3 regions of the Herbaspirillum sp. GCM10030257 genome follow, and region 3 is predicted to be linked to each of the others. Evidence: predicted binding sites of a transcription regulator. Region 3 holds the regulator's gene; each other region holds the start of a gene.
The links. Region 3 encodes LexA, which represses DNA repair genes until DNA is damaged. Its sites were predicted from a motif close to ACTGTATNNNNATACAGT; they were not measured.
Positions count from the first base shown of each region.

Region 1: the regulator LexA is predicted to act here: its motif matches at 2,954-2,971, upstream of imuA (translesion DNA synthesis-associated protein ImuA).
Region 2: the regulator LexA is predicted to act here: its motif matches at 4,545-4,562, upstream of recA (recombinase RecA).

Region 1 covers NZ_JBHTDH010000002.1:409,411-420,117, reverse strand. Annotated here, with positions in the region: gene ACFQUU_RS04455 (diguanylate cyclase) at 1-1,073, opposite strand, end outside; gene ACFQUU_RS04450 (hypothetical protein) at 1,304-1,909, opposite strand; gene ACFQUU_RS04445 (endonuclease) at 1,992-2,876, opposite strand; gene imuA (translesion DNA synthesis-associated protein ImuA) at 3,018-3,794, shown strand; gene ACFQUU_RS04435 (Y-family DNA polymerase) at 3,816-5,282, shown strand; gene ACFQUU_RS04430 (error-prone DNA polymerase) at 5,423-8,587, shown strand; gene ACFQUU_RS04425 (HugZ family protein) at 8,635-9,351, shown strand; gene ACFQUU_RS04420 (alpha-hydroxy acid oxidase) at 9,372-10,487, opposite strand; gene ACFQUU_RS04415 (Fe2+-dependent dioxygenase) at 10,484-10,707, opposite strand, start outside.
Region 2 covers NZ_JBHTDH010000013.1:46,825-57,531, forward strand. Annotated here, with positions in the region: gene ACFQUU_RS18845 (sodium:solute symporter family protein) at 1-1,810, opposite strand, end outside; gene ACFQUU_RS18850 (DUF4212 domain-containing protein) at 1,800-2,075, opposite strand; gene ACFQUU_RS18855 (sensor histidine kinase N-terminal domain-containing protein) at 2,075-3,625, opposite strand; gene ACFQUU_RS18860 (response regulator transcription factor) at 3,634-4,335, opposite strand; gene recA (recombinase RecA) at 4,643-5,713, shown strand; gene recX (recombination regulator RecX) at 6,005-6,466, shown strand; gene ACFQUU_RS18875 (DUF2889 domain-containing protein) at 6,749-7,330, shown strand; gene sucC (ADP-forming succinate--CoA ligase subunit beta) at 7,375-8,541, shown strand; gene sucD (succinate--CoA ligase subunit alpha) at 8,556-9,437, shown strand; gene ACFQUU_RS18890 (Stp1/IreP family PP2C-type Ser/Thr phosphatase) at 9,787-10,596, shown strand; gene ACFQUU_RS18895 (FHA domain-containing protein) at 10,635-10,707, shown strand, end outside.
Region 3 covers NZ_JBHTDH010000038.1:17,799-28,505, forward strand. Annotated here, with positions in the region: gene ACFQUU_RS26550 (peptidylprolyl isomerase) at 59-598, shown strand; gene ACFQUU_RS26555 (hypothetical protein) at 859-1,788, opposite strand; gene mutS (DNA mismatch repair protein MutS) at 1,785-4,478, opposite strand; gene ACFQUU_RS26565 (DEAD/DEAH box helicase) at 4,638-6,041, opposite strand; gene ACFQUU_RS26570 (inositol monophosphatase family protein) at 6,217-7,011, opposite strand; gene ACFQUU_RS26575 (RNA methyltransferase) at 7,134-7,907, shown strand; gene lexA (transcriptional repressor LexA) at 8,218-8,880, opposite strand; gene rpsF (30S ribosomal protein S6) at 9,190-9,558, shown strand; gene priB (primosomal replication protein N) at 9,577-9,879, shown strand; gene rpsR (30S ribosomal protein S18) at 9,900-10,184, shown strand; gene rplI (50S ribosomal protein L9) at 10,212-10,664, shown strand.

The DNA.
Region 1 (10,707 bases), on a different contig from region 3:
GACAAGCCAAGAGCCAATGCAATGGCGACACAGAGAATGCCAATCAACAGAGCCTGGCCGATGCTGCGTGCTACACCACCCATAAAATCGCCACGCGGCACGCTGACAACAGTAATCCAGTCGAGCCCATATTGATGTCCAAGGCGCGCCGCTGCAATTTCAGTATCCCCGGATGAGAGCACACTGGCCTTTACTAGTACTCCACCGGACTGCTGGCCTTTTCTCCAGGCGAGAGCCTGGGTGGCCGCTTCTCGAAGTTGTGGTGAAAGCATGTCGGTAGCATGAATGCGTTCGACCACGGGCCCACCTGTCTTGAATGGAATATCTTGCGTGGAGGTGGCAATCAAATAACCTTCCGCATCCATGACAAAGGCGGCACCATGCTCGCTCACCGTCAGACCACGCATGAAATCGGTCAGGACCTTGAGGGTGACATCGGTGGCGAGAACCCCTGCAAAGATGCGGTCGCCGCGATAGACCGGTTTGGTCAGCGTAATGGTAGGTTCGTGCGAAGTGAAATCGTTATAAACCGGCGACCATACCGGACGCTGTTGCGCCGCTGCCGCCTGATACCACGGTCGACTGCGTGGATCGTAGGTGTCGGTTCGCAGCACACGGCTGCGGTCGCCCGCTTGTGCAACAGCATAAACCTGCCTTTTGGCCGCACCGGGTTCGCGAAGGTAAAGTTCGACAAAATCGCGGCTGATGCGGTTGACCCCAATGAAGCGGCCATCCACGCCACCAAAATAGACATAGTTGCTGGCATCAATGAACAAGCCGCTTGCCATCCACAGGCGAGGTTCCAGTGATGGAATGCTGTCATCGAAGGGTTGGGGACGCGGCAGCATGCGCGAATCGGGATCAACAGCATTGAGCGCTGTCAGGGCGCCGGCGAGATGTTTTTCGGTTGCGCTGCCAATCCGATCAACCATGTCTGTGACAACGCGTCGGGTCAATTCTTGTACTGCATCTTCGCCAGCGCGATAAGAGACCAGGGCAACGGCGGTCGAGACAAATACAACGAGCAACACATAGGGCAGAACCAGTTGTCGGCGTAAGGAGGTGCTGCGCATGCTTTCTCAGAAATAAATATGACGGAAGAGCCGCCCTCTGCTGCTATTACTTTCTGTATCAATTTCTACATCAGAATGATTATATATCCACAAGGAAACAATTGTTACCAAGCAATTATTGAATTGACTTTGTTTATTGAATAAAGCACATCTAGATTGATATTTATCAAAAACACAGCAGGCACTTACGCCAGTTAAATTTCTCCAATTGGCTGAGTACTTACCTACAACTATATTTTCTTGAGAGGAACCAGTATGAAATATTCCGTATTGCTCGCGGCACTTGTCGCCACGTTGACCTTGGGTGCCTGCGATAAGAAAGACGCCGGTACAGCTGGCGCCGACGGCAGCAGCAGCCCCAGCAGCGCCGGTAGCACAGGCAGCACTGCTGGCGGTGCTACCGGCAGTACAGGCAGCACTTCCAGCAGCAGCAGCGGCGCCGATGCCGGTTCGTCTGGCAGTACAGGCGCAGCAGGAAGCACTCCAAGCGCAAGCGGCGGCACAGCTGGGGGCAGCACAGACTCAACCGGTTCCGCAGGAGCAGCAGGCTCGACAGGAGCAACAGGTGCAACAGGCAGCACACCAAGCGCCAGCACTCCAGGCAGCAGTGGCGGCACCAGTGGCACCGGTACTGCGGGCAGTTCCAGCGACACCTCCAGCAGCAGCGCAGGTGGTACCGCTGGTTCTGGCAGTACTGGCGGCACAGCAGGTTCCAGCAGCTCGTCAACACCGGGTGCGACACCGGGTGCAACTGGCAGCGCTACGACTCCTTCCGGCGGTGCAGGCGGCTCCGCCAGCGGTTCGAAATAAGCTTCCGGCTTATTCAACTTGAACAAGCCGTGTCCCGATTTCACGCCGGGGCACGGCTTGTTGTATTTATAAACCCGCTCGTTGCATCTTCTGTCCCTTTTACCCTCCTCACATATCGACCGCCTCTATCCTTAATTCGCCTCGCAGCATAGGCTTCACCAGAATTTTGTAAGTATCCACATCGAAGGCCCGTTTGGCCGCACGCTTGACCGGCGGCGTTCCTGGAGCGTGATCGATTGATCCGAGATAGGACCAGTGATCGACCACATGCGTCTGTTTCCAACCGTCGCACTCTTCGACAATCCCCATCGCGCCCACATAAGGCCAGACCATGATGCGCATATCGTTGAGCGCGGCTTTCAATCGCCGGTAATGTTCCTGCACGGGCTCTGCCTCGATACACGCACCAAGGCAACGTGAAATCTGCCGCGCAAAACAGGCGCGCCCGTGTACAGCAGTTTCCAACCCGGTCAATGCGGGACACAGCATCTGCATTTCCACGATCTCGCGCAACTTGTCCTGCGCAGCCCTGCGTGTAGCGAACAGTCCGTAGAGGTCGACGGTGCGTGCAAAGTCATGGTCACGTGCATAAACAATTTCCGGTATCGACTTGATGCCTGGTCCAAGACGCAACGTACACATTTCCCGCGTGCGGCGTAATTTCTTGTTATGTAGCGGCTGCAGTTCCTTGATCAGGCGCGACTCCAGCAGCAGCGCACCGATATCACCAGCGGTGCGCCTGAACTCGATGTAACTGCTCTGCTGCAGCATGCGGGCCTCTTCCGGAGTCCGTAAATGTGACAGCACCCTGGTGCGAATGTTGATGCTCTTGCCAATGTAAAGAGGCCGGTCCTTGTCATCGCGAAAAATATAAATGCCCGGCCTGGACGGTAATGCATCGAGACTAGCGCGATCGATATGGTGCGGGTATTCAAAGCTGTCGGCGGGATTAGGCTTGATCAGCAGGCCGACTGAGGTGACACGGGGTTGCATGAAAGGCAATAGAAACTGGAGAAGTAAGAAGGCAGATCAATCACACGACAAATTTGGCTAAGCAGCCCTGGAATTTTACTGTATATTTGTACAGTATAAATTGATCACAAGCATCACAGAAAAGAATACTAGGAGGCCTGGATGTCCAGAATAGTTTCCACCATTTCCCAATCAGGTGAATCCAATATCCTTACATTGACCCATGCCGTCTGGAAAGCCGACCAGATGGGCTCCTGTCAGGCTGCAGTCACCACCAGCGGTTATCCGGTGCTTGACCAGGAACTGCCAAATGGTGGATGGCCGAGAGCCTCGCTGATTGAATTGCTGATACAACAACCCGGCATTGGTGAAATGCGCTTGCTGCGTCCTGCTTTCGAGACAGTCAGCCCGAAACGCCGCATCGCTTTGGTACAGCCACCCTACATGCCACAGATTGCCGCTTGGGTGGGATGGGGACTGCCGGTGGATAGCCTTATCTGGATCAAGACCACGCGCAGTGCCGACGCCTTGTGGAGTGCGGAACAGATTCTGCGCAACGGCAGTTGTGGCGCCCTGCTTTTCTGGCAGTCGCATGTGCGTACCGAATCGCTGCGCCGTCTACATCTGGCCGCACAGGGAAGCGATATCCTGTTCTGGATGATGCGTCCGCTTGCCTGCACAGAGGATGCCTCACCAGCGCCGTTGCGGCTGGCGCTGCGCCCGGCACATGACGGCATCTGCATTGATATCGTCAAGCGACGCGGCCCCCGACGCGATGATCCCTTGCACGTGCCAATGGATGACATGCTATCTCCGGCATCCCTATCGGTTTTGACTCAGCTGCCTGGAACTCCGCGTTCTGGACCGGCAAGACAGACGGCTGCGCAGACGTCCGCATCCGCTCCGGTGGAAACCTCTACCTACCCCCTTAATTCCTGACTGAGCGGCGGCGATCCCCTTATGCGCTCTTGGATAAGCGTACATCTACCGCTATTACCACTCGAGGCCATCAGGCCACGCTGGAGCGATCCTGGCAAGCATGTGATTGTCGACCGCGAGTATGTAGTTGCCATGAGCCCGCAAGCTGCGCAGGATGGCGTCCGTATCGGCATGCGGCGCGCCGGCGCGCAAGCCATGTGCCCGGATTCAAGCTTGCATGAGCGCGACTTCACGCGCGAACAGGAAGCGCTCAACAGTATCGCGCTTGCCCTGTTGCGTTACACACCCGAAGTCGCGCTCGCCCATCAAGACAGTCTGCTGCTCGATGTGACCGCCAGCCTGCGTGCATTCGGCGGACGACTGTCGCTATGCCGGCTAGTGCGAGAGAGTGTGCGTGTGCTCGGTTTTACGCTGCAAGTGGGGATGGCCCCGACGGCACAAGGCGCCTGGCTTTTATCCTGCTGTGAGGGCATACGTGGGCCCCGTCGCCGTGTAATACGGATGGAGAGCATGAGACACCTTCTCGACACCCTGCCCTGTACGCTGCTGTCGGAGGCGCGGCCTTATCTGGACTGGCTGGAAGGGATAGGTTGCATGAATTTTGCCGATATGCGCAAGCTGCCGCGGGCAGGACTGCAGCGACGCTGCGACAAGCAGATGCTGGATGCGCTGGACCGCGCCTACGGTGAAGCCCCGGAATTGTTTGACTGGGTTCAGGCACCGAAAAGCTTTTCAGCCAAACTGGAATTACCGGACCGCATCGAGCATGCGGAAGCGGCATTATTTGCCGCACGCCGTCTGATTTTGCAGTTGACCGGCTGGCTGGTTGCGCAGCAACTTGCGGTTGCGCGCTTCGTGCTGCTGCTGGAGCATGAGCGCGGCCGTACGGCGATTCCACCCACGCCCATCGACATCGCACTCGCCGAACCGACCTGGCATGAAGAGCACCTGACCCGCCTGTTGAAGGAGCGGCTTGGCCGCATCGAACTGATAGCTCCGGTCATCGCGGCGCGCCTGGAAGCAGACCATGTCAGCGCGATGCTGCCGCCTACAGAATCGCTGTTTCCCGAGCCCGGCGGCATGCCCATGGATTTTCACCGCCTGCTTGAATTACTGACCGCAAGGCTTGGCGAACAGAACGTCCTCGTTCCCGCTCCCCGTGCAGACCATCGCCCTGAAATTTGCAACGGATGGGCACCCACCTCCACGGCAAATCCGGTCGATCTTCCTCTGGACCGGTTGGCGGAAAGACCCTTCTGGCTGCTACTACAACCGGTCGAACTGATCCTGCGCGACAACCGGCCGTTTTACGGATCACCGCTACGCCTGATCAAGGGACCGGAACGTATCGAATGCGGATGGTGGGATGGCGGCTTGATCATGCGTGACTATTTCATCGCCCAAGGGGAGACGGCAGTGCTCTACTGGATCTACCGTGAGCGTCACGGGGAAGAAATTTGCTGGTACTTGCAGGGCTTATTCGCCTGACCAAGCACTTTTATCCTGGAGCGCGGGATAAGGATATGAGTCAACAAATTTATTTGTAAAAGCCCGTTAGCAAAAATGCATTTTTCTGTTTATACTGTATTTTTGTACAGTATTTTTACACGGTATTCGAAACAGCTAACGTGTCTACGTCTTCCTCCATACATCATCTCCCTGCCTACGCAGAGTTGCAGTGTGCATCCAATTTCAGCTTTTTGCGTGGTGCCTCGCATCCTGAAGAGCTTGTCATGCGGGCAGCAAAACTCGGTTATGCGGCACTGGCGTTGACAGATGAATGCTCCGTGGCCGGCGTGGTCCGTGCCCACACTGAAGCAAAGCAACGCGGCCTGCACCTGATCATCGGCAGCCAGTTCAGCCTGGTCAACGAGGACAATAGCCCAGCCTTCTCGCTCATCTTCCTGGCGAAAAACCGCGAGGGATATGGCAACCTCACCGAACTGATTACCCTTGCACGGACCCGCGTTGAAAAAGGTAGCTATCGTGTCACTCCACGCGACTTTATATCGCCCGAAGACGGATATGCACATCTGCGCGGCATGCCGGACTGCCTCGCCATCCTCACTCCTGCCCTTGGCATTGCATCCGAACAGCTTGCCACCCAAGCCGCATGGATGGTGAAGACCTTTCCCGGACGTGCATGGATTGCGCTGACCTTGCTGCACCATCCGCGCGATGATCAGCACCGCATGCTCGTCACTGCAGTCGCTGACGAATACGCGTTGCCCGTGGTGGCGACCGGTGATGTCTGTATGCATGTACGCTCGCGCAAACCCCTGCAGGACACTCTTACCGCCATCCGTATCGGCAAACCCATTGCCGAATGCGGTTACGAACTGTCTCCCAATGCGGAGCAGCACTTACGCTCACGGCTGAGGCTGGCCAACGTTTATACCGCAGTCGCGTTGGCTGAAACCATACACATTGCCCGGCAATGCAGCTTTTCTCTCGACGAGTTGCGCTACGAATACCCGGACGAACTCGTGCCGCCAGGATGGACTCCGGCTGCTTACCTCCGCAGCGAAGCCTATATCGGCGCCATGGCACGTTTTCCAGACGGGGTTCCGGCAGATATCCAAAAGCAGCTTGAATACGAACTGCAGCTCATTTCCGACATGTGCTACGAGCCGTATTTCCTGACCGTCTACGACATCGTGCGCCATGCACGCAGTGTCGGCATTCTTTGCCAGGGACGAGGGTCGGCCGCTAATTCCGTAGTCTGCTACTGCCTGCGTATCACCGAGGTTGATCCGTCGCGCAGCACCCTGCTGTTTGAACGGTTCATTTCGCGTGAACGCAACGAGCCTCCCGACATCGATGTCGATTTCGAACATCAGCGACGCGAAGAAATCATTCAGTACATCTATAACAAGTACGGCAGGCTGCGTGCTGCGCTCACTGCGGTGGTCATCAGCTACAAACCACGCAGCGTCCTGCGCGATGTCGGCAAGGCGCTGGGTGTCGACCTTGGCATCGTCGACCAGGTGGCAAAATCGCATCGCTGGTGGGACGGCAAGACCGGGTTGTCGGAGCGCTTTACCGAATGCGGCATGCAGGCCGATTCGCCGATAGCCCTGCAATGGTCGGACATGGCCGAGAAACTGATGCGCTTTCCACGGCACCTGTCGCAACATCCGGGCGGTTTCGTCATTTCGCGCGGCAAACTTTCACGGCTGGTCCCTATAGAAAACGCGGCGATGAAAGACCGTAGCGTGGTCCAGTGGGACAAGGACGACATCGATGCGCTGGGATTGCTCAAGGTGGACATCCTTGCACTCGGCATGCTCAGCATGATACGCAGAGCGCTGGACCTGATCACTCATTTACGCGGTGAGCCGTTCAGCCTGCCGGACATTCCAAAAGAAGATCCGGTCACCTACAAGATGATTTCAAGAGCGGACACCATCGGCGTATTCCAGATCGAAAGTCGCGCGCAAATGACCATGCTGCCCCGCCTGCGCCCCAAGGAATTCTATGACCTTGTCATCCAGGTTGCGATCGTCCGCCCGGGTCCTATTCAGGGCGGCATGGTTCATCCTTACCTACGGCGCAGGCAGGGACTGGAACCTGTCACCTATCCTAGCGAAAGGGTCAGGCAGGCACTGGAACGCACACTCGGTGTCGCCATTTTCCAGGAGCAGGTGATGCAAATCGCCATCCTCGCCGCGGAGTTCACGGCCGGAGAAGCCGACCAGTTGCGTCGCGCGATGGCAGCCTGGCGGCGTAAGGGCGACATCGGGAAATTTCAGGAAAAGCTGGTGACCGGAATGCGCAAGAATGGTTACGATGCCGAATTCATTTCCGCCATCGTGCGCCAGATTCAAGGTTTTGCCGAATATGGTTTTCCCGAAAGCCATGCCGCCAGCTTTGCTTTGCTCGCTTATACCAGCTCCTGGATCAAATGCCATGAGCCGGCGGTTTTCCTTGCCGCCCTGCTCAACAGCCAGCCCATGGGGTTTTACTCGCCATCGCAACTCGTGCAAGACGCGCGCAGGCACAAGGTCGATGTGCGTCCAGTGGATATCCGTTACAGCGACTGGGAAACCACACTGGAGCCGGCGACGGGGTTAGCTGCAGATCAACAACCCGCCGTACGCCTTGGGTTCAGCATGGTACGCGGACTGTCACAGGAAGCCGGCTGGCGTATCGAAGAAGCACGCGCAATCAAAGCATTTATCAGCATGACGGATCTTGCACTGCGCGCCGGACTCACACGTCGTGATTTACAAATGCTGGCCAACGCTAATGCGCTCGAACCCCTTGCCGGCCATCGCCGCCAGGCACTCTGGCAGGCGGTCGCCAGCGAACCGGATAAGGGACTACTCAGGAAGGCCAGCATGCATGAAGAACCTGTTCAACTTGCCGCGCCATCGGAAGGCGCTACTATCGTGGCCGATTATCACTCTGTCGGACTGACACTCGGACGGCATCCGCTTGCCTTGCTGCGCCCACTGCTCAGCACCAAGCGTTTTTTGCCGGCCGAGGTTCTGCATACTTTTGCTGATCGCCAGCTTGCGCGCGGGTGCGGCATTGTTACTGTGCGCCAGAGGCCGCAGACCGCCAACGGCACCATGTTCGTCACCATTGAAGATGAAACCGGCCTGGTCAACGTCATCATCTGGCCAGGGTTGATCGAACGCTATCGTGCGGAACTGCTCGGCTCGCAACTATTGGGCGTCTATGGAATATGGCAGACGGAAAACAATGTGCACCACCTGGTCGCCAGCCGTCTGGTTGACCTATCGCATTTGCTGGGAAAATTAACTACACATAGCCGGGATTTCGCATGAATGCGCAAGGTAGTTTCGAAAGCGATTTCCACAACTTGAAGATTCTCATGGCATTCCCCGTTGCAATCCGTACACTGGTAAACCCAATTCTTCCAAAACGGCAACACGCTCCAATGAAACCCGATCTGGAAACCGCACTTCATCTGTTGCATAGTTTGCGTTCCGGCACCTTGGCAACTCGATCCATTCAATTGCCGGATTATCCCTTTCCAACTGCCCTGCCTTTTGTGCCGGATGAGAAGCATTGCCCTGTTTTTCTCCTAAGCCGCCTTGCTGAACACACGAAGAACATTCATAGCGATCCGCGTGTCGGTTTTCTTGTCGCCGATACATCAGAAAAACAAGTCCTTGAAAATCCCCGGATGACGCTTCTCGGTCACATCGCCATGATCAACGCACCACATGAATTGCAGGCGCGCTTCCTGCGCTACCAGCCTGAAGCTGAACAATACATGGCGCTTGCCGACTTTGCCTTCTACAGACTGACACCGCAAAAGATTCGCCACATCGGCGGGTTCGCGCAAATGGGATGGCTGGAACAACCGGACTGGGAGAATGTGGATGTGCTGCCGCTGGAGGAAGAAACGGCATTGATCCAGGACTTGCTGGGTGAGTTACCACCAGGCGTTCGACTGCTTGGCCTGGACCGATATGGCATGGACATGGAGCGCCTCGGCAAACGGGAGCGGCAAAAATTTCCATCGATGTTGCACTCGGCGGATCAGATTGCCGCTACGGTCAAACGCTTGCTGGCAAGCTTGTAGCACTACTGCAAATAGCTTCTTTAGTTGAACAATGAATCGGCAGAGATATCGGCCAAGGTCGCGCATCCGCACAAGGCCATCGCAATCTCGAGTTCATCCCGAAGCAAACGCAATACGTGCGATACACCCATTGCGCCCGCATTCGCCAGTCCGTACACATACGGACGACCGATCAAGACGGCATTCGCCCCAAGCGCAATTGCCTTGAGTACGTCCGTGCCGCGCCGGATACCGCCATCCACCAACACAGGATACGCCTTGCCCACTGCCTCCCGGATGCAAGGCAAGACACGTGCCGTAGCGGGCACAGTATCGAGGGTCCGCCCACCATGGTTGGAGACGATAATACCGTCCGCACCGTTCACTACGGCAAAGCGTGCATCATCTTGATGCATCACTCCTTTTAATAGAATCGGCAGACGTGTCACGCCTTTCAGCCATTCAATGTCAGCCCAGGTTGGCGCCGACGTCAACAGCGCATCAAACATGCGGCTTTGATGCGGCGCGAGGGAGACAGGTTTCGGAGGCGGCAAGCCCGCCAGATTCACCGCTGAAATTCCCTCGGGAAGCTTGAAACCGACCCGACGTTCCCTGTCACGCACGCCACTGCTTGGCGCATCGACAGTGACAACCAATGCCTCGTATCCCGCAGCTTCCGCGTGCTGCACCAGCTCTCTTGTGAAGCCGCGATCGTGCTGGAAGTACAGCTGAAACCAGAGGGGACCGCGCGTCGCCTCGCCCAGCATCGCCTGCGCGACCTGCTCGAGCGGCATGCTGGCCTGGCTGCTCAACACCAGGCCGGCACCCTGCATCGCGGCCGCATAAGCGCTAGCGATTTCGCCGTCGGCATGCGCCATGCGCTGGAACGCAACCGGCGCAAGCAGTACGGGATGGGCCAGCGTCCGCCCCAGCAACTGTAACCGTGTATGCCCGCCGACCAGGCGACGCAATACCCGCGCCGACAGCAGGATGTTGTCCCAGGCCTCGCGGTTGGCACGCAATGTGATCTCATCCGCCGCCCCGCCGGCGAAATAAGCCCAGGCGTTGTCGTCGAGCCGACTGCGCGCATGCTGCTCATGGTCGGCCAGCGAGACTATGCCTGGCGGGATCGCTTCGACGGCGGGGATCCGGATCATGTGTCAGCCCACATCCGCAACAGGTTGTGATAAGTGCCGGTCAGCTGCACCACGGACGGTTCCTGTTCGCCGAGGGAATCGCGCAGCTTCAGTAGCGCCATGTCCATCTCGAACAGTAGTTGGCGCTGGTCGCTGCCGCGTACCATGCTTTCGATCCAGAAGAAGCTTGCCAGGCGCGTTCCCCGCGTCACGGGTGTCACCTGGTGCAGGGTCGTGCCCG
Region 2 (10,707 bases), on a different contig from region 3:
CACCTTGCTGGTTCGCCCGCTTCCAGAAAACGCCCAAAACAAGAGCGGGAAACAGTGTCGATGCTGCGAGCGAGAATGCGGCGCCGACCATCGAAAGAATATCGCCCGGTTTCAGGGATGCCGCGTAGGCCGCAACTAGGGCGACAACCAGCAACAGCAACTTGGAAATCGTCACGCGCTTCTGCGTCGACGCCATGGGATCCACGGTCTTGTAGTAAATATCATGAGACAGCGCATTGGAAATAGTGAGTAGCAGTCCATCCGCGGTGGACAATGCCGCCGCCAGTCCGCCTGCCGCCACCAGCCCGGAAATCACATAGGGCAAGCCAGCGATCTCCGGCGTCGCAAGTACGACGATATCGCCATCCATGACGATTTCGGCTAGCTGCACTATGCCGTCGCGATTCAAGTCGGTGATCGACACCAGCGGATTGATCTTGTCCACGCTGGCCCAATACGAGACCCAGGACGGCAGTTTTGAGAATGGCGTGCCGACCAGAGAACTGTAGATGTCGTACTTCACAAGAACCGCGAGGGCCGGCACGGTGATGTACAGCAACATGATGAAGAATAAGGTCCAGAATACCGAGCGCCGCGCCTGAGGTACAGAGGGCGTCGTGTAGAAACGGACCAGGATATGGGGCAGGGCAGCGGTTCCCATCATCAGGCAAAGGACAAGGGCGAGAAAGTTATTGCGTTTGGTGTCGGACGCTTCCTTGGTCTTTCCTGGAAAAGGGGTTTCATGCGCAACGACAGGTTCCGCCCGCGCGAGGTTTTGGGCTTTCGCCTCGCGCCATTTGCGGTCGGCCTCTATCGGATCCTTCGGATAGGCGGCGAGCATCCTGCTTGCTGCCTTGATTTCAATCAGCGACGCATTACTGCGCTTGAGATCTTCGACATGGTGCTGCATGTCGACCAGGCCCTCTTCCCAGGACTTGGGCAGGTTCTTCAGCATGTCATCGTACTTTTCCGCACGGCGCTGAAAAATATCGCGAACCTGCTGTTCCATCGGATCGGCGTTAAGCTCCTTTTCGCGTTCGCTGAGCTTGGATAGGGCCGAGCCGTAGGCCAGTTGCGGAACCGGGACGTTTGTATGTTTCACCGACAGCCATATGACCGGAATCATGTAAGCGATGATGATGATGATGTACTGCGCGACCTGCGTCCATGTGATCGCCCGCATCCCGCCAAGGAAGGAGCACACCAGGATGCTGGCCAGCCCAAGAAAAATACCGACCGAAAAATCGACGCCGGTAAAGCGGGAAGTAATGAGTCCGACCCCATAGATCTGCGCGACTACGTAGGTGAAGGACACCATCACGGTTGCGATGACGGCCAGCACGCGCACGATATTTCCGCTGTAGCTGCCGGCATAGCGGGCTGCCAGAAAATCCGGAATGGTGTATTGCCCAAACTTGTTGATGAACGGAGCAATCAGCAGTGCAACCAGACAATAGCCGCCGGTCCAGCCAAGAATGTAGGCCAGGCCGTCGAAACCCAATACATACAGGCCGCCCGCAAGACTGATGAAGCTTGCTGCCGACATCCAGTCAGCCGCGGTCGCCATGCCATTGAACATCGCCGGCACGCGTCGTCCCGCGACGTAATATTCGGACACATCGGAGGTGCGACTGAGTACACCGATGCCCGCATACAGCACGATCGTTGAAAACATGAACATGTAGCCGATCCATGCGCGCGGAAAGCCTTCTTTTTCCAGGATGGACAAGGAAATCAGAAAAACGATGAAGCCCACTGTGTACCAGCTGTAATACCTGATGAGGCGGCGAAAGAACGGCTTATTCGGCATGGGGAGGCTCGTCGTTGAGCAGTCTGTCCAGTCGGTTCATGTACTGCATGTAGACGAAGACAATAAGGAGATAGAAAACGGTCAGGCCTTGCCCCGCCATGTAAAACGAAAACGGCCAGCCGAGAATGGTGAATCCGGATAGTTCGCGCGCGAAGAAAATCATCCCGAAGGTCATGAAAAACCAGAGGCCAAGCAGCACCAGGGTGAAGCGCTGTACGCGGCGCCAGTACAATTTGCGGCGTTGCAGGAGTTGTTGAGAATCCATCAGCCTATGTCCTCGATAAAATCCGGGCGCTGCTCCATACGCAGCGTGACACGGAACAGGCTGCCGGGATGCTTGGGATCCTGAGAATGCGGATTGTTGAAAATGTCGACTGCCGCCCCGTGTTGCTGCGCGATTTCGCGCACGATGGCGAGACCCAGGCCGCTTCCTTCCACGTTGCTTCCCAGGATCCGATAAAAGCGTTCGAAAACATGCCCCCGCTCCGCCGAAGGAATGCCGGGGCCGGTATCTTCGACTTCCAGGATCGCCTGTTCTTCCGTCACATTGGTGCGCACCCGCACGGTGACGTGGCCGTCGTGTGGCGTATAACGCAGCGCATTGTCGATCAGGTTGTTGAGTAATTCCCGCAGCATCATCGGATTTCCCATCACCATCACAGGGTGTCCTGGCTGTTCGAAACCGAGGTCTATCCTTTCTGAAAAGGATTGCTGCACCCAGTCATGCACGACATTTCGCGCCAGTTCCGATAATTCGAGCGGGACAAAAGGCTTGGTTTCCGGCGTCTGGTTTTCCGCGCGAGCCAGCGCCAGCAACTGGTTCACAAGCCGGGTGGCACTTTCCGAGCTTTTCGACAGCTGTTCGAGCGAGCGGTGAATTTCCTCCTGACGGGTTTCACGCAGCGCCAATTCAGACTGCATGCGCATTCCCGCCAGCGGTGTTTTCATCTGATGGGCGGCATCGGCAATGAAGCGCTTTTGCATTTCGATGCTTTGTGAAAGGCGGGCCAGCATCTCGTTGAGCGAACGAACGAGCGGCGAGATTTCTTCCGGTACCTGGCCCGAATCGATCGGGCTCAAGTCATCCGGGCGACGCGCACGAATCTTTTGCTGCAATTCGACCAGTGGCGACAAACCACGAGACAGAGCAAACCACACCAGCGCAAGCGCAATCGGCAGAATGATGAACTGCGGAAGAATCACACCCTTGATGATTTCATTGGCCAGCTGCGTGCGCTTATCCAGCGTTTCCGCAACCTGTATGAGGACGACATTGGATTCTTTTGTTTTGGGATTGCTGTTGCGCGAACGACGCAGGTCGATATAGACATAAGCGACCCGGACGTCGACACCGCGAACGACGTCATTGCGGAACTTGACCGAACCGGCAGGCGGCTTTTCCTCCTCAACCGGCAGGGGCAAGTCGTCGTCGCCGTCGATGAATTCGCCCAGCGGCCCGGTGACCTGGAAATAGATATTGTCGATGTCGTCGGCGCGTAAAATATCGCGTGCCGGCCCTGGCAGGTGGGTCACGATCTTGCCGTTGACTTCCTTGACCTGCTGGGCAACCACAATCACATTGTCGTCAAGTGCGCGATCGAAAGGATGGTTGGCAATCGATTTGGCAACCAGATAGGTAATGGCGATACTCATTGGCCATAGAAGCAGGAGCGGTACCAGCATCCAGTCCAGGATTTCACCGAACAGCGAGCGCTGTATGCGTTCCTCCGGTTGGGTAGCGACTGCTCCGTAAGCGGTGGATGGGGGTGATTCCGAGGCGGGCGCGGAGCCGGCCTCACGACGGGAGTCGGTCATGAGCGAAGTCAGCTTGATGCTGGCGCCCCCTGTGCTGCGGCATCGGAAAATTTTTCAAGGCAATAGCCCAGGCCACGGACTGTGGCAATCCGGACACCGCCGACTTCTATTTTCTTGCGCAGACGATGGACGTAGACTTCGATGGCGTTGTTGCTGACTTCTTCCCCCCATTCGCACAGGTGGTCGACCAGCTGTTCTTTGGATACCAGCCGGCCGGTACGTTGCAGCAGTACCTCCAGCAGGCCGAGTTCACGCGCAGACAGATCCAGCATCTGTTCATTCATATAAGCAATTCGTCCAACCTGGTCATACGACAACGGGCCATGCTTGATGACCGTCGGACCTCCCCCGGCACCGCGTCGCGTCAGCGCCCGTACGCGCGCTTCCAGTTCCGACAAGGCGAACGGTTTTGCCATAAAGTCGTCGGCGCCAAGATCCAGTCCCTTCACGCGCTGCTCGACGGAGTCGCCGGCGGTCAAAATCAGAACAGGCAGGCGGGAATTGCGGGCGCGTAGGCGTCGTAGCACTTCCAGTCCCGGCATCTTTGGCAAGCCAAGATCGAGGATCAGCAGGTCGAAATCCTGAGTCGACAGGGCAGAGTCTGCTTCTAACCCGTTCTTCACGCAATCCGTCGCGTAACCAGACTGCCGCAGCGAACGGGTAAGGCCATCGGCTAGTACACTGTCGTCTTCGGCAAGGAGGATGCGCATAGGAGTTAAACCACAGTCAGGGTGATAAGTAAGTCTATTGCCTTTTGTCAATAGCAGCAAGGCAACGGCCACGCAACCGTGCAACCGCTACTGAATTGATACACGCTCTACATCGACCGAATTTTGAAGCCTGCCCAGCCCGATACTTGGCACTTTAGTACCATCTTAATAAAAATTGGAGTCAATGGAAAATGATGCTTGCATCAATCACTGTTTTTTTATACAGTATGCCTTGTGACGTTGAAAGGCACCTCCAGATGGAAGACTCGCCAATCACTTAATAACCAACCGTCGAAAGAATACCGTTATGGACGAAAAGAAAACAGCGCAAAATCCCGAAAAGAGCAAGGCACTCGCGGCGGCACTGGCGCAGATTGAAAAGCAGTTTGGCAAGGGCTCCGTGATGCGTATGGTGGACGGCGCGGTTGCGGAAGAAGTGCAGGTTGTGTCGACGGGTTCTCTGGGCCTGGATATCGCTCTCGGCGTTGGTGGCCTGCCGCGTGGCCGTGTAGTTGAAATCTACGGTCCGGAATCCTCGGGTAAAACGACACTGACCCTGCAAGCCATCGCAGAAATGCAAAAAATCGGCGGCACCTGCGCATTTATCGATGCCGAGCACGCACTGGACGTCGTGTATGCACAGAAGCTCGGCGTGAACCTGTCCGAATTGCTGATTTCGCAGCCGGATACCGGCGAACAGGCACTGGAAATCTGCGATGCGCTGGTTCGTTCCGGCAGTGTGGACCTGGTGGTCGTCGACTCCGTCGCAGCCCTGACTCCACGTGCCGAAATCGAAGGCGACATGGGTGACTCCCTGCCAGGTTTGCAGGCACGTCTGATGTCCCAGGCGCTGCGCAAACTGACCGGCAGCATCAACCGCACCAATACGCTGGTGATCTTCATTAACCAGATCCGTATGAAAATCGGCGTTATGTTCGGCAACCCGGAAACGACTACCGGTGGTAATGCGCTGAAGTTCTACGCGTCCGTGCGTCTGGATATTCGCCGTACCGGCTCGATCAAGTCCGGCGATGAAGTCATCGGTAACGAAACCAAGGTCAAAGTCGTCAAGAACAAAGTTGCCCCTCCGTTCCGCGAAGCGCACTTCGACATCCTTTATGGCGAAGGCACATCCCGTGAGGGTGAAATCCTCGACCTCGGTTCGGAAGCGAAGATCGTGGAAAAGGCCGGTGCATGGTACAGCTATAACGGCGAACGTATCGGTCAAGGCAAGGACAATGCGCGTAACTTCCTGAAAGAGCATCCGCAATTGGCGCGTGAAATCGAAAACAAGGTACGTGCATCGCTTGGCGTTCCTGAATTGCCACCCGGACAGGCGGTGCCGGCAGCGGCGGCCTCCGCAGCCGATTCCGAGTAAAGTCCGCGCAACATCGGTATAAGCGGGACAGGTGTCGTTTGTCTGTCTCGCGCACCATGGTCTAGTTTTGTATTAGCTTACTTCACGTGAAAGAGCCCGCGCCGGAAGCCGGAATATTTCACCAGGATTAGTGTGAGGGCATCGCAGGATAAGAATGTCACGTGAGAGTGACACGCCTTCATCGAATACTCGGCGACATGTATGCACGCCCTGTGGGTCGCGAGCCGCAGGACAGTACGTTCCCGGACTCCGGTTTTACGGAGGCTGGTGATAATTTTCAAGTGACACACCATGGCAAAGCTGCAAATGAGCCTGAAGGCGCGGGCTCTGAAGTATTTATCCACACGTGAGCACAGTCGGCTTGAGCTTGGCCGCAAATTGTCCCGCTACGCGCAGGAAGGCGACGACGTCGAAGCATTGCTCGACTGGCTTGAAGCTTCCAAATTCCTTTCCCAAACCCGTTTTTCCGAATCCCTGGTGCATCGCCGAGCCTCCCGCTTTGGCAATACACGTATCCTTTCCGAATTGCAGACCCACGGCATAGCTGGCGAAGCGCTCAGCGACATCAAGGCGACACTGTCTCAAGACGAAGCATCACGTGCCACCGAAGTCTGGCGCAAGCGGTTCAAGCAACCCCCGGTTGACGCTGCCGAGCGGGTCAAACAAATGCGATTCCTCCAGCAGCGTGGTTTTTCGCACTCAGCGATTCAGACAGCGATCCGTCGGGCCGAAGCCGATGAAGACCCATCCTGAATACGGTTTTTGATTCCGTTCCGTTATAACAAAACAGAAGATCAAGAAATTCAATTCTTGAATATCTTCGGAGGGTGTCTTCGGGGACTCATAGATTTCTTGCCATACAAGCATTTTCTTCCTTTTTCATGGATAGAAATGTCGCGATGGCTATGCTCCAATGACCTGTGCTACACTTTCGTGGTTTTTGCAGCGCCGCATGAGCGGCTGCTGTCGTAGAAACTGCGACAGCGACACGCAAATGCGGCTTTTTATATTGCCGCTTCACAGGCATTGGTCTTTATGCCCTTATCTCCGCCGTCCTCACGCCGTGCTCTCAAGCACACGCGCGCAATCCAGATCGAAGCGTTCGCACGCGACGACGGTTTGTGGGACATCGACGCGCAAATTACAGACACCAAGACACGCGATAGCAAACTGGCTTCAGGCATCCGCCCGGCGGGTGAGCCAATCCACAGTCTCTGGCTGCGTCTTACCATTGATCTCCAGTTAAATGTCGTTGACGCCGAAGCGGTGTCGGACGCGGTACCGTATCCCGGACACTGCGACACCATTGGCCCCGACTATAAAAAACTGATCGGCCTGAACCTGATGAAAGGTTTTCGTGACGGCGTCAAACGACGTTTGTCCGGCACCAGCGGTTGCACGCATCTCACCGAACTGGCGCAGGTCTTGCCGACTGCTGCGATCCAGGCCTTCGCAGGCGACGTCTTCGATACCCGCGACGGTGCCGCGACCGATGAACAGACACACAAGCCATTCCAACTTGACCGCTGCCATGCACTGCGCACTGACGGCGAGGCGGTTGCCAAGTATTACCCGCGCTGGGCGGTAAAACCACAAGCAGTATCCAAATCAAGTTAATTCCAACAAGGTTATTTTTACTAAGCGTCTGAAGGGAAGCTCGCATGAAAATCCATGAGTATCAGGGCAAAGAAATCCTCCGTAAGTACGGAGTGACGGTTCCGCGCGGTATCCCGTGCTTTTCCGTTGAAGAAGCGGTCAAGGCGGCCGAAACTCTTGGAGGCCCGGTGTGGGTCGTCAAGGCGCAAATCCACGCCGGTGGCCGCGGCAAGGGCGGCGGCGTCAAGGTTGCCAAGTCGCTCGAGCAGGTCAAGGAATACGCGGAAGCGATCATGGGCATGCAGCTCGTTACGCACCAGACCGGTCCGGAAGGCCAGAAGGTTCGCCGCCTGCTGATCGAAGAAGGCGCGGACATCAAGAAGGAACTGTACGTCAGTATGGTGACCGATCGTCTCAGCCAGCGCGTCGTGCTGATGGCCTCCAGCGAAGGCGGCATGGACATTGAAGAAGTCGCCGAAAAGCACCCTGAACTCATCCACAAGGTCGTCATCGATCCGGCAACCGGCCTGACTGACGCCGATGCCGACTCCATCGCCGCCAAGATCGGCGTGCCGCCCGGCTCGATCGCCGACGCACGCAAGCAGCTGCAAGGCCTGTACAAGGCATACTGGGAAACCGATTCCTCGCTGGCCGAAATCAACCCGCTGATCCTGACCGGCGACGGCAAGGTCATCGCACTCGACGCCAAGTTCAACTTCGACTCCAACGCGCTGTTCCGTCAACCCGAGATCGTCGCCATGCGTGACCTCGACGAAGAAGATCCAGCGGAAGTCGAAGCATCGAAGTTCGACCTCGCCTACATCTCCCTCGACGGCAACATCGGCTGCCTGGTGAACGGCGCAGGCCTGGCAATGGCCACCATGGACACCATCAAACTGTTCGGCGGCGAGCCGGCCAACTTCCTCGACGTCGGCGGTGGCGCCACGGCAGAGAAAGTGACCGAAGCGTTCAAGATCATGCTGAAGAACCCCGGCCTCAAGGCCATCCTGGTCAACATCTTCGGCGGCATTATGCGCTGCGACGTGATCGCCGAAGGCGTGATCACCGCATCCAAGGCCGTTTCCCTCAAGGTGCCGCTCGTCGTGCGCATGAAGGGTACCAACGAAGACCTCGGCAAGAAGATGCTGGCCGACTCCGGCCTGCCGATCATCTCGGCTGACACGATGGAAGAAGCCGCGCAGAAAGTCGTTGCTGCGGCCAACGGTAAATAATCGAGGGAAGATAAATGTCGATTCTGATCAATAAAGACACCAAAGTCATCACGCAAGGCATCACAGGCAAGACCGGCCAGTTCCACACCCGCATGTGCCGCGACTATGCGAACGGCAAGAACGCGTTCGTCGCTGGCGTGAACCCGAAAAAGGCTGGCGAAGATTTCGAAGGCATCCCCATTTTCGCCAACGTCAAGGAAGCAAAAGACCAGACTGGCGCAACCGTCTCGGTGATCTACGTTCCACCCGCAGGCGCCGCTGCCGCGATCTGGGAAGCGGTCGAAGCCGAACTCGATCTCGCCATCTGCATCACCGAAGGCATCCCGGTCCGCGACATGCTGGCCCTGAAGGACCGCATGGCAAAAGCCGGCAGCAAAACCCTGCTGCTCGGACCGAACTGCCCGGGCCTCATCACGCCGGACGAAATCAAGATCGGCATCATGCCAGGCCACATCCACAAGAAGGGCCGTATCGGCGTGGTATCCCGTTCCGGCACACTGACCTATGAAGCAGTCGGCCAGCTGACCGCACTGGGCCTGGGCCAGTCTTCCGCAGTCGGTATCGGCGGTGACCCGATCAACGGTCTGAAGCACATTGATGTCATGCGCATGTTCAACGACGATCCGGACACCGACGCCGTCATCATGATCGGCGAAATCGGCGGCCCTGACGAAGCCAATGCAGCACGCTGGATCAAGGACAACATGAAGAAGCCAGTGATTGGCTTCATCGCCGGCGTCACCGCTCCTCCGGGCAAGCGCATGGGCCACGCCGGTGCGTTGATTTCCGGTGGTGACGACACTGCGCAAGCCAAGCTCGACATCATGGCAGCGTGCGGTATCACCGTGACCAAGAATCCGTCGGAAATGGCGAAGCTGTTGAAAGCTGCGCTGTAATACAGTAAGACTCAAACTTCCGGTTGAGGCCGGTAAAGTAGATCAGGTACCTGCGGGGAGCTTCGGCTCCCCGTTTTTATTTGCCGGGTGGATATACCATCGATCTCCGCAGACTACCGATACCAATCCCAACCCATAACGCAACATGAGATCGCGTCTTTTTCCGGGGGCGCCGAGCCGCCTGCCTGCGTTGCACTCGTCGTCAATAGCCCGCTATTGACTCCTCCTGCGCCTTGCCAGTCAAAAAAATCCATCGATCTCATTTGTCACGTTACAGCTTGGGATTGGTATGAGTTGATCAGCACCTTGCATTACCGCCAATATATTGTCGCCCACGTATAATCGCCCCATGGCATACAAGCTCGAACTCGAATTCGCTGGAAAGACCGATACCGGAATGGTGCGATCGCATAATGAAGACGCGATCCATATCAGTCCGGAATACGGCTTTGCCATTCTGGCGGACGGGATGGGGGGATATAACGCCGGAGAAGTGGCAAGCTCGATGGCTGTTGAGGTAACACGACAGACGCTTGAAGCCGGGCTCAGTCAACTCTCTGGCCGCAAGCGTGATCAGCGCTTACACCAGTTGATTACCGAGGCCATCCAGCATGCGAATACCGCCGTCATCACTGCGGCTAACGATAATGTCCAATATGACGGCATGGGCACCACCATCGTCGTTGTGGTCTTCCATGGCAATAAATTGACTGTCGCCCATGTAGGCGATTCGCGTGCCTACCGAATGCGACAAGGCGAATTGGTCCAGATTACCCGTGACCATTCCCTGGTCCAGGAGCAGATCGATGCCGGACTGATTGACCCAGCGTGGGCGCCTTACGCACAGAACCGCAACCTGGTGACGCGCGCCGTTGGCGTCGATCCGGGAATGCAGGTGGAACTCCACGAGCACCAGGTGGAAGAGGGCGATCTCTACCTTATTTGTTCCGATGGGCTGTCCGACATGTTAGGCGCAAACGAATTTCATGAAATTATCGAGCAGTCTGGCGCCAAACTGCCCACTTTATGCGAAGCCCTGATTCAACAGGCAAACGCCAACGGGGGTCATGACAACATCTCCGTCATCCTGGCGAAGGTCGAAAAACTTCCTCAGCTAAAAATTGGAATCCTAGATCGACTGCTGAACTGGAAGTCGTAACCTGCTAATAAGGTATTTGCATTGCAGCCGGAGAAATTGTGCCAAGAATCATTCTGTCATTAGGTAAAAAGGTCCTGCGGGAACTCAATCTCGTACAACAGCGCACGACTA
Region 3 (10,707 bases):
ATGGCTATTGCCCTCTGCCGGTATAATTTGCGTGAATGTTCACATGAAAGGAAACGCCATGAAGATTGCCAAGAACACGGTAGTGACTGTCCACTACAAACTTTCAGATGCTCAGGGCAATCTGATCGAGGAAAGCCAGGAGCCGATGGTGTATCTCCACGGCGGCTATGAAAACACGCTGCCCAAGATCGAAGAGGCGCTGGACGGCAAGGACGCGGGTTATGAAACCACGATTCAGGTTGAGCCGGAAGATGCATTTGGCGAATACGATTCCGATCTGATCAAGATTGAACCACGCAATCGTCTGCCTGAGCCGATCGAGGTCGGTATGCAGTTCGAAGGGACGCCTGACAGCACTGAATCGGGGAATGAATCGCTGATCTTTACCGTGACCGATATTGCAGACGATAAAGTGGTTCTCGACGGCAATCACCCCTTGGCCGGCATGGCATTACGCTTTAATTTGAATGTAGCTGAAGTGCGTGCTGCAACGGACGAGGAAATCTCGCACGGTCATGTCCATGGTGCACATGGACACCATCATGATGATCTCGAAGGTGACGAAGGAGATCAGTTCCGCAGCCATCCGATTCATTGATTTGTACGCATGGTGCCCATTCCCTCGCCGGCTTCACCTAGAGAGGGAATGGGCACCATGCAAAGGCGGGCCAGGGACTGCCTGAGTACGTATGGTCACCGTTGGCCGTCCTAGGTGTTAGCGGTGATCCGGGATCTTGGTCGGATAGATAAGTGCATCTTGCGCTTATCTTCTTCCCCTTGAGCCATTGGTCATGCATCACAATTGCCGATGTCGCGTGTCAGCGCAAATCTTGCGTAAGCCTTGAAGTGATTTTCTCTTTAACGAGTGCCACCTGATGTCTGTGTGGCCGGCGTGCTAAAGCTGAATAGTTCCGGCCCGGATTGGTGAACTGTGAGCTTGGTCCAACCTGTTCCAGCATCGAGCTCGCCAAGATTGCCCTGCCAATGTATGGTGTTGGCAGGCGTGTCACGGCCAGACTGGCTGTGTATGATCAGCACCTTGCCCGGAAATTTGGCGGCAAGAGCCTTGATTTGCTTGCGAGTCTCCGCGTAGCCGTCTCGCTGCACTGTGCCGGCACGCGGCACAGACAACGGATTGCCATCACAGAACAGAACGATGCCGTCCATCTTGCGCCGTGTCGCATATGTGAAAACACGATTCAACCATTCCCGGTTGGCTACTAGACGGTCTTCGAATTCACTGTTGCGTCCGGCATCGACAACATAGTGATTGTTATTACGCGGTAGATTGATCGTGGCAAACATGGTGCCTGCGATTTCCCAACGCGCGTTTTCCGCAAAATCGCGAAACTTGGCGATGGTGGATTGCCGCAGAACCGGGATTTTGCTATCGCCTATGGAGAATTCATCGCCATACATGAGTTCGCGCATCAGACTCAACTTGCTGACTGCTGCGGACTTTCCGTTCGCTTGTTTGCACTCAGCCCAATCACTTGCCGCGAGCGAGACGATAAGGCCATTCTTTGCTTGATGAAGCATGGCTTTGCGACGCTGGTAAAGCTTGTCTGTGCATGGTTCGGCACTACCCTTGATACCGTTTACCACAACGAATGCCAAGTTCTCCGCATCGCTAGCTTCCACGCCCTCGCGCAGATTCGCTTCGTCGGCCGCATTACGGATGACGTGCGATAGCACGCCGAAGCTGAAACCTTCTTCCTGCGCGCTAACGCCGACACTGAGTGACAACAACCCACACAATGCCAGACCTTGAAAAATCCTTTTATTCATTCTTTTCCGGCCAGGCGTTTCAGTCGATAGAGCACATCAAGTGCTTCACGTGGCGACAAGGCATCGGGATCTGTTTCGCCAAGCGCCTCCAGTAGGGCTGTGACCGTATCGGATCGTTCCGGTTCGGTGTTCGGCTCGTCCTCCTCCGGCGGTGCGCTGTTGTACGCAAACAGATCAAACTGTGGCGTGGCTTGTACCGAATGGGCCTCGAGCGTGGCAAGATGTTTGCGTGCCGCCTTGATCACTGATTGCGGGACGCCAGCAAGCTGAGCGACCTGCAAGCCATAGCTTTGAGAGGCCGGACCGGGTTGGACCGCGTGCAGAAAAACGATGCTGTCCTTGTGTTCGACTGCCGACAAATGCACATTCACGGCGGAGGGATGGGATTCCGGAAGTTGCGTCAGTTCGAAATAATGGGTCGCGAACAAGGTAAAGCTGCGTGTGGTGTCAATCAGATGACGTGCGATTGCCCATGCCAGCGCAAGTCCGTCAAAGGTCGAAGTTCCCCTTCCAACTTCATCCATGAGCACCAGCGAATGCTCTGTGGCATTGTTCAGGATGGCAGCGGATTCGGTCATTTCCACCATGAACGTCGAGCGGCCACCTGCAAGATCATCCGCCGCCCCGATGCGTGTAAAAATACGATCGATGGGTCCGATCACCGCATGTGTCGCCGGTACAAAGCTGCCGATATAGGCGAGCAGGGTGATCAGGGCAACCTGACGCATGAAAGTCGATTTCCCGCCCATGTTGGGTCCGGTAATCAGCATCAGCTTGCGTTCGTTACTCAGTTCACAGTCATTGGCAATGAAGCGTTCAATCTGGTTTTCAACGACCGGATGCCGTCCCTGCTCGATGAATATGCGCGGCTCGGACACGAGTTGCGGTGCGCACCAGTTATTGCGCATCGCATGATCCGCCAATGCAACCAGTGTATCGAGTTCGGCCAGTGCATGGGCAATCGACTGCAATGTACCGATATGCGGCGCCAATTCATTTAACAGTTTGTCGTATAAGAATTTCTCCCGTGCCAGTGCACGTTCTTGTGCCGACAAGGCCTTGTCTTCGAACGCTTTCAACTCCGGAGTGATGTAACGCTCCGCGTTCTTGAGCGTCTGGCGACGACGGTAATCGTCGGGCACCTTATCGGTTTGCCCGTGCGTTACTTCAATGTAGAAGCCATGTACTTTATTGTATTCGACACGCAGGTTGGCGATGCCGGTCCGGGCGCGTTCGCGTGTTTCGAGTTCCACCAGGAACTGGCCGGCATTTTCCGACAGCGCGCGCAGTTCGTCGAGTTCGGTGTCATAACCACGCGCGATCACACCGCCGTCGCGCACCATCGCGGCGGGCTCAAGCGCAATGCCACGCTCAATCAGGTCAAGGCATTCGGACGGCGTCGCCAGCGCATCGTGTATCGCTTTCAGCAGCGGTGCATCGGCGTCTTTATTGCACATCGCTACATAGGCACGTAGCGACGGCAACTGCTGCAGGCCGTTGCGCATGCCGGCCAGGTCACGTGGGCGCGCGGACAGCAGCGCGATACGCGTCGTAATGCGTTCAATATCCGGGACGGCAGCCAGCGTGGTGGACAGGCCCGATGATGCATCGGCACGCATCAGTGCGTTGAGTGCGGCATGGCGCGAGCGAGCAACGTTCTGGTCGCGTTTCGCATGATGCAACCAGTGACGCAGCAAGCGTGAGCCCATCGCGGTACGGCAGTGGTCGAGCAGCGAGAAAAGCGTGGGGGACGACGTATCGTCAGAGCCGCGTAGGGTCTCTGTCAGTTCAAGGTTGCGCCGAGTCGGCGCGTCAAGTCCAATGAATTCATTTTCAGCTTCGACGGCGAGGGTTCGCACATGTTGCAGGCCCTTACCCTGTGTAGACTGCGCGTAACGCAGCAGGGCACCGGCAGCCCCAATGGCTGCGGTCAATCCTTCGGCTGCAAAACCTGACAATGTCGATACCGAGAGCTGATCGAGCAGCGCCTTCCGGCCGCTTTCCGGATCGAAGTGCCATTGCGGCACAGACGTAAATTTGCCGGTGCCGGACTGGATATGCATCAAGCCGACGTCATCTGTAAGCAGGATTTCTGCCGGGGCAATCCGTTCAAGTTCCTGCTTCAGACGTGCATCGAATCCACGGGCATCGCCGGCAAATTCCATGAGCTTCAGTGCGCCGCTTGCCATTGATAACCATGCCAGACCGACTGTGACTGTCTTGCGCTGCGTAATCGTACAAACCGCGAGCAACGGTCGGTCCGATTTTTCGGGAAGTAGGTCGGAATCGGTTAGCGTGCCTGGTGTAATGACGCGGATGACTTTGCGCTCGACCGGACCCTTGCTGGTTGCGGGGTCGCCGATTTGCTCGCAGATGGCCACCGACTCGCCGAATTTGATCAGCTTCGCCAGATACTGGTCCGCGGAATGGAAAGGTACACCTGCCATCTTGATCGGATTACCATTCGACGTTCCGCGCTGGGTCAGGGTGATGCCCAGCATGCGTGCCGCCTTCTCCGCATCGTCGAAGAATAGCTCGTAGAAATCACCCATCCGATAAAACAGCAGGGTGCCCGGATGATCCGCCTTGATGCGTAAATACTGCTGCATCATGGGGGTGTGTTTCTCCAGCGCTTCGTCAGGGCGGGAAGGTTGAATTCCATTCTTCCCGGGTACAGATGCTAATGCCATTCCGGACTTTCTTATTCAAAGGCAAATATTGACCGCCATTTTAATGCGGTGCAGGACGGGAATGAAGGGAGATGCGACAAATGTTCGCATAGATTGCGATATGCCGTCTTAGAGGATGGATGGCGGCATGCATGGGGAATGCATGCCGCGTTGTTACGCTTAGCGGCCGCGACCGCCGCTACGGTGCGGCGTTGACGTCGTTCCGGTCAGCGAGCGACCGACTGCCGGTTTGGCGCTTGTCGGTTTTGCTGGTTTGTTTTGCGCAGGGCGCGACTGGGACAGGCTGTTGGTAGGCTGTTTGGCCGTTCCCGGGTTTGGCTTTCCTTTGGGCGCTGCCTGCCTTTGCTGGCGCGGTGCATTGCGCGAAGGCTGATTGCCGCTGCGGAGCTGAATCGGTTGTGGACGTGCATTGAGATCAGGTTCGAAGCCGGGGATGACTTCCTGCGCGATAGCACGCTTGATCAGCTTCTCAATTCCTTTCAGCATGTCGTGTTCATCAACGCAGACGAGCGATACGGCTTCGCCTGTCGAGCCGGCGCGGCCGGTGCGGCCGATGCGGTGGACGTAGTCCTCCGGTACGTTGGGCAAGTCATAGTTGACGACATGCGGCAACTGATCAATATCAATACCGCGTGCAGCGATATCGGTCGCCACAAGCACCTGCAGACTACCGTCCTTGAATTCGGCAAGCGCTTTGGTGCGTGCGGACTGGCTCTTGTTGCCGTGGATGGCCATGGCGCTGATGTCGTCCTTCCCAAGCTGTTCTACCAGCTTGTTGGCTCCGTGCTTGGTACGCGTGAAAACCAGTACCTGGTTCCAGTTGTTGGTCTTGATCAGGTGACTGAGCAATGGGTGCTTGCGGTTGCGGTCAACCGGATGGATTTTCTGTGAAATGATCTCGGAAGTGGAATTGCGGCGAGCCACCTCAATCATTGCGGGTGAGTTCAGCAGTCCATCGGCCAGCGCTTTAATCTCATCAGAGAAAGTCGCCGAAAACAGCAGGTTTTGCCGTTGCTTGGGCAGAGCGGCGAGCACCCGACGAATGTCACGAATGAAGCCCATGTCGAGCATGCGGTCGGCTTCGTCCAGTACCAGGATTTCAATGTGCGACAGGTTGACTGTGCCTTGCTGCATATGGTCGAGAAGACGGCCTGGCGTTGCGACCAAAATGTCGACGCCCTGGTTGAGCACCCGTATCTGAGGATTGATGTTGACGCCGCCGAAGATCACGGAGGATGTCAGTTTCAGGTACTTGCCATAGACCCGGACGCTTTCTTCAACCTGGGCCGCCAGTTCGCGGGTGGGCGTCAGGATGAGTGCGCGTATCGGGCGGCGCTGGCTGCCCTGCGTGCCCTGTGGTCGCGGCTGCAAAGCGAGGCGCTGCAAAATGGGTAGCGTGAAACCGGCGGTTTTGCCTGTTCCGGTTTGTGCGCCCGCGAGCAGGTCACCTCCACCGAGAACAGCAGGAATAGCTTGTTTCTGAATCGGGGTAGGGCTGGTGTAGCCTTGTTCACTTACGGCACGAACAATTTCATCGGCCAGGCCGAGTTCGGTAAAAGACATGAAGACTCATTTAAAGTATATGCCTGTCGCCGGTTCAGGGGCGCCAATCTATCGCAGGCAAATAAGGTGGAGATGCGGGAGGTCGGAGGGACAGCGGCGCGTAGACTGGAACAGCGCAGCGTGCAGGCATGCAGCTTATTGCGCACGCCTGCCTCGTTAACATCAGGAGGAAAACTTATTTGGCAAACGGTGACAGCAGGTTGACCATTTGCGCAAAAATTTTGGGAGATCCTGCAAGTACGTTGCCTTTATACAGGTAATCGGACTCCCCCGCAAAATTACCGACGATGCCACCTGCTTCGGTGATCAGCAGCGATCCGGCTGCCATATCCCAGGTTTGCAGGCCTTTCTCGAAGAAACCATCCAGGCGGCCTGCAGCCACATAGGCCAGATCGAGGGCGGCCGCACCGGGACGGCGCAGACCAGCGCACTTTTCAGTCATGATTCGGAACATCTGCATGTATTCATCTAGGGCCGCCTTGTCCCGGAACGGGAAGCCTGTACCGATCAGCGCCTCGGCCATCCTATCGCGTCGGCCTACGCGAATCCGCTTTTCATTGAGGTAAGCGCCGGCACCCTTGGTGGCGGTAAACAGATCGTTGCGGGTAGGGTCGTACACTACGGCTTGCGTGATCTGTCCGCGTTGCTGGAGCGCGATCGATACGCAGTATTGGGGAAAGCCGTGAATGAAATTTGTGGTACCGTCGATGGGATCGATGATCCAGACGTTTTCGTTTTCGTCGTGCAGGTTGCTGGATGCACCGGACTCTTCAGCGAGAATCGCGTGGTCGGGGTATGCGGTTTTGAGAACTTCAATGATGGCCTGCTCGGCGGCCTGGTCAATTTCCGTCACGAAATCATTGTGGCCTTTTTCGGTGACCTTGACGCGTTCAATGTCAAAGGAGGCACGGTTGATGATCGAAGCGGCGCGGCGTGCAGCCTTCACCGCCGTATTGAGCATGGGATGCATAAGGGTTCCGTTAAAATTGCGGTACCGTCGCATACCGCGTTCGGAACCACATTGAATGAATTAATGAGCGATGCGGTAGTTCGTCAGCCAAGGGCTGGCGCCGCGTAATGTCGCTATTTTAAATGAACCAGCCACAAACCAACACTTCTCTTTTCTCGCGCCTTCGTTTTGTGCTCGTCGAAACCAGCCACCCGGGGAATATCGGTGCAGTTGCACGAGCCATGAAAACCATGGGTTTTTCGCAACTTGTGCTGGTGAACCCGCGCTTCCCTGACGCCGTGCATCAGGAAGTGGCAATTGCTTTCGCGAGCGGTGCCCAGGACATCCTTGCGTCTGCAAAGGTCGTCGGCAGCATCGAAGAAGCGCTAGAGGGTTGCAATTTCGCAGCTGCGCTAAGCGCACGCCTGCGCGAATATTCACCACCTGTCACGACACCAAGGGCGCTCGCATCGACCTTGGCCGATGATGGGAACCTGAACGCTGCTCTGGTATTTGGGAGCGAGCGCTATGGATTGCCAAATCAGATCATTGAAAAATGTAATATTCTGATCAACATTCCAGCCAATCCTGATTATTCGTCATTGAACCTGGCGCAAGCTGTGCAGTTACTTGCATACGAAGCGAGAATGGCGACGGGCGGCGATACGATTGCTCGATCGCCAATTGGATTCCAAGGTGAAGCAGCGAGCCTGGCACAGGTGGACGGTATGTATGAACACTTGGAAAAGGCATTGATTGCGATTGAATTCCTCGATCCCGATAATCCCAAAAAACTGATGTCTCGATTACGGCGCCTGTTCTCGCGAACACAACTAGAAACTGAGGAAGTCAATATTTTGCGCGGTATAGCCAGGCATATTCTCGCGCGGATAGGGAAAAACAAGCTGAGCGGATAGAAAAAGGCAGTACGGGAAGTAACGAGGGTTGGTGCAGGTCAAGAGCGTTTCGCGGAGGGTCCAGTGAAGTGTTTTGTGCCTTGCGGCGTTAACCCGAAGACACGTTAAGTATTGAAAAATCGTCGTGCTAAAGGTATATGGCTCGCCGAGCTTTTAAGCTTTTATATTGTTATCGGGATTTCACTGTCCAACCGACCAGTTGGCGAGGCCAGTCTATAAAATAGACAAACTATTAAAAAGAAAACGTGGCGGCAGGGTGCAGCGACAATGCCGCTACCCTGCTATAGATATCTGGAGCAACGAACAAAAGCTATGCCCAGGCGCGTAGCAAACCAACAGCCAAACCCTCAAGCGCAAAATTGTCGTAGCTGGAATCTACCCGGATCGGTTCAAAGTCAGGATTCTCAGGTAGTAGTTCTATTAAAGAGCCGCTCTTTTTATACCGCTTGACTGTCACTTCATCGCCAAGTCGAGCAACAACGATCTGGCCGTTTTTTGCGGTGTCGATCTTCTTAACAGCAAGCAAGTCACCATCCATAATGCCTGCATCACGCATGGATAAACCTTTGACCTTCAGCAAGTAATCCGGCTTTGCGGAAAACAGGGCTGGGTCAACACTATAAGTCGCCTCAACATGCTCTTGGGCGAGAATAGGGGAACCTGCTGCGACTCGACCTATCAAGGGCAGACTGAGTTGCATGAGGGCAGGATGAGGTAACGACATCTGCCGTCCCGACATCCGGAGTCCGCTGTCGCCATGCAAATCGCGCAATCGGATACCACGGGAAGTGCCTGGAGAGATTTCAATTGCACCCTTGCGGGCTAGTGCCTGAAGATGCTCTTCCGCGGCATTGGCTGATTTAAAGCCGAGTTCGGTGGCGATTTCGGCCCGGGTCGGAGGGAAGCCGGTATTTTCGATCGCTTCCTTGATCAGATTCAGGATCTGTTCCTGACGTGCAGTAAGTTTAAGCATGTTTGACAGCCAAGGTAATCAGCGAAGATCGCCCAAAAATTGGCGAAGATTAATATTTATTGCGTGACTGATGCAGGTGTTTGCACTCTGGCCATGCTGTTCATATAGACAGCCTGTATTTTTATACAGGTTTTGTTCGAATGCAAGCGGATATATAGGGTTTTTTAGGTTTTTTCGGGTTGAGGCTGTTAAGCGCTTGAAATGATTGAGTTTTCCTTTGGTGCAGGTTATGATAGCGGGCTTTCCTCTTCCCACACTCGTCTTGACGCCGAGGTGGGCGATTGTTTAATCCGTCCATAAGGAGAATACATGCGTCATTATGAAATCGTTTTTATCGTCCATCCGGATCAGAGCGAGCAAGTGCCTGCAATGATCGAACGCTACAAGGGTATCGTGACCGCCCGTAACGGCAAGGTGCACCGCGTCGAAGACTGGGGCCGCCGCCAGATGGCATACATGATCCAGAAGCTCGCAAAAGCACACTATGTCTGCATGAATATCGAGTGCGACAGCGAAACACTGGCTGAGATCGAAACAGGCTTCAAGTTTAACGATGCCGTCCTGCGCCACCTGACCGTCAAGATGAAGAAGGCCGAAACAGCGCCGTCGCCAATGATGAAGGCTGTGCAGAAGGAAGATGCTGCCAAGAGCCAGCGTTCCGAAGCAGCCGCTGCGTAATTCTGTCCGTCGAGGAGCGTGAATCAGTTACGCCTGATAGCTGCCATTGCCGAGCGTGATGTATTGCGCTACACACCGGCAGGTATCCCGATCGTGTCGGCAAAATTGTTGCACACGTCAGGGCAACTAGAGGCAGGTATCCCGCGCCAGGTTGAGTTTGAAATCGTCGCGATCGCCGCTGGCGAAATTTCAGGAAAACTCAACAAGGTGGAACTGGGAATAACGATGGTATTCACCGGATTCCTCGCTCGTAAGAACCGCAATAGCAAAAGCCTCGTTTTCCATATCACGGACTTCGACGCTTATTCACCAGATCACTAGATACAGTACAGGAGCCAAACATGGCATTCGGTAAAAAATTCGACAAGAGCAAACTCAAGAACAAGCGCCAGCAGCAAAATCCGCTGTTCAAGCGCAAAAAATTCTGCCGCTTCACCGCTGCGGGCGTTGAGCAAGTGGACTACAAGGACGTTGACACCCTGAAGGATTTTGTTCAGGAAAACGGCAAGATCATGCCGGCACGTCTGACCGGCACCAAGGCACATTATCAGCGTCAGGTTGACACTGCGATCAAGCGCGCACGCTACCTCGCGTTGCTGCCTTACACCGATCTGCACAACGCCTAATTGACGACTGAAGAATAGGAGAAAAACATGCAAGTCATTCTGTTGGAAAAAGTCGTTAATCTCGGCAATCTCGGCGAAGTCGTACGCGTCAAGGACGGTTACGCACGTAACTTCCTGATCCCCCAGCGCAAGGCCCGTCGTGCTACTGCAACTGCTGTTGCAGAATTTGAAGCAAAGCGTGCTGACCTGGAAAAGGCAGCAAACGAAAAGCTGGCCGCTGCGCAGGCACAAGGCGAAAAGCTGAACGGCACTACTGTCAAGGTTGCTCAGAAAGCTGGCGTTGACGGCCGTCTGTTCGGTTCCGTTACCAATGCCGATATCGCTGAAGCAGTGACCAAGGCCGGCTTCCCGGTTGAAAAAGCTCAGATCCGTATGCCGCAAGGCCCGCTCAAGGTCGTGGGCGATCATACTATCGCAGTTGCCCTGCACACTGACGTTGTCGTTGACATCACTGTTGCTGTCGTTGGCGAACAAGCCTGATAGAAGCAGTTGAGGTAGCAATAAAAAAGCCGGCGGAAGCCGG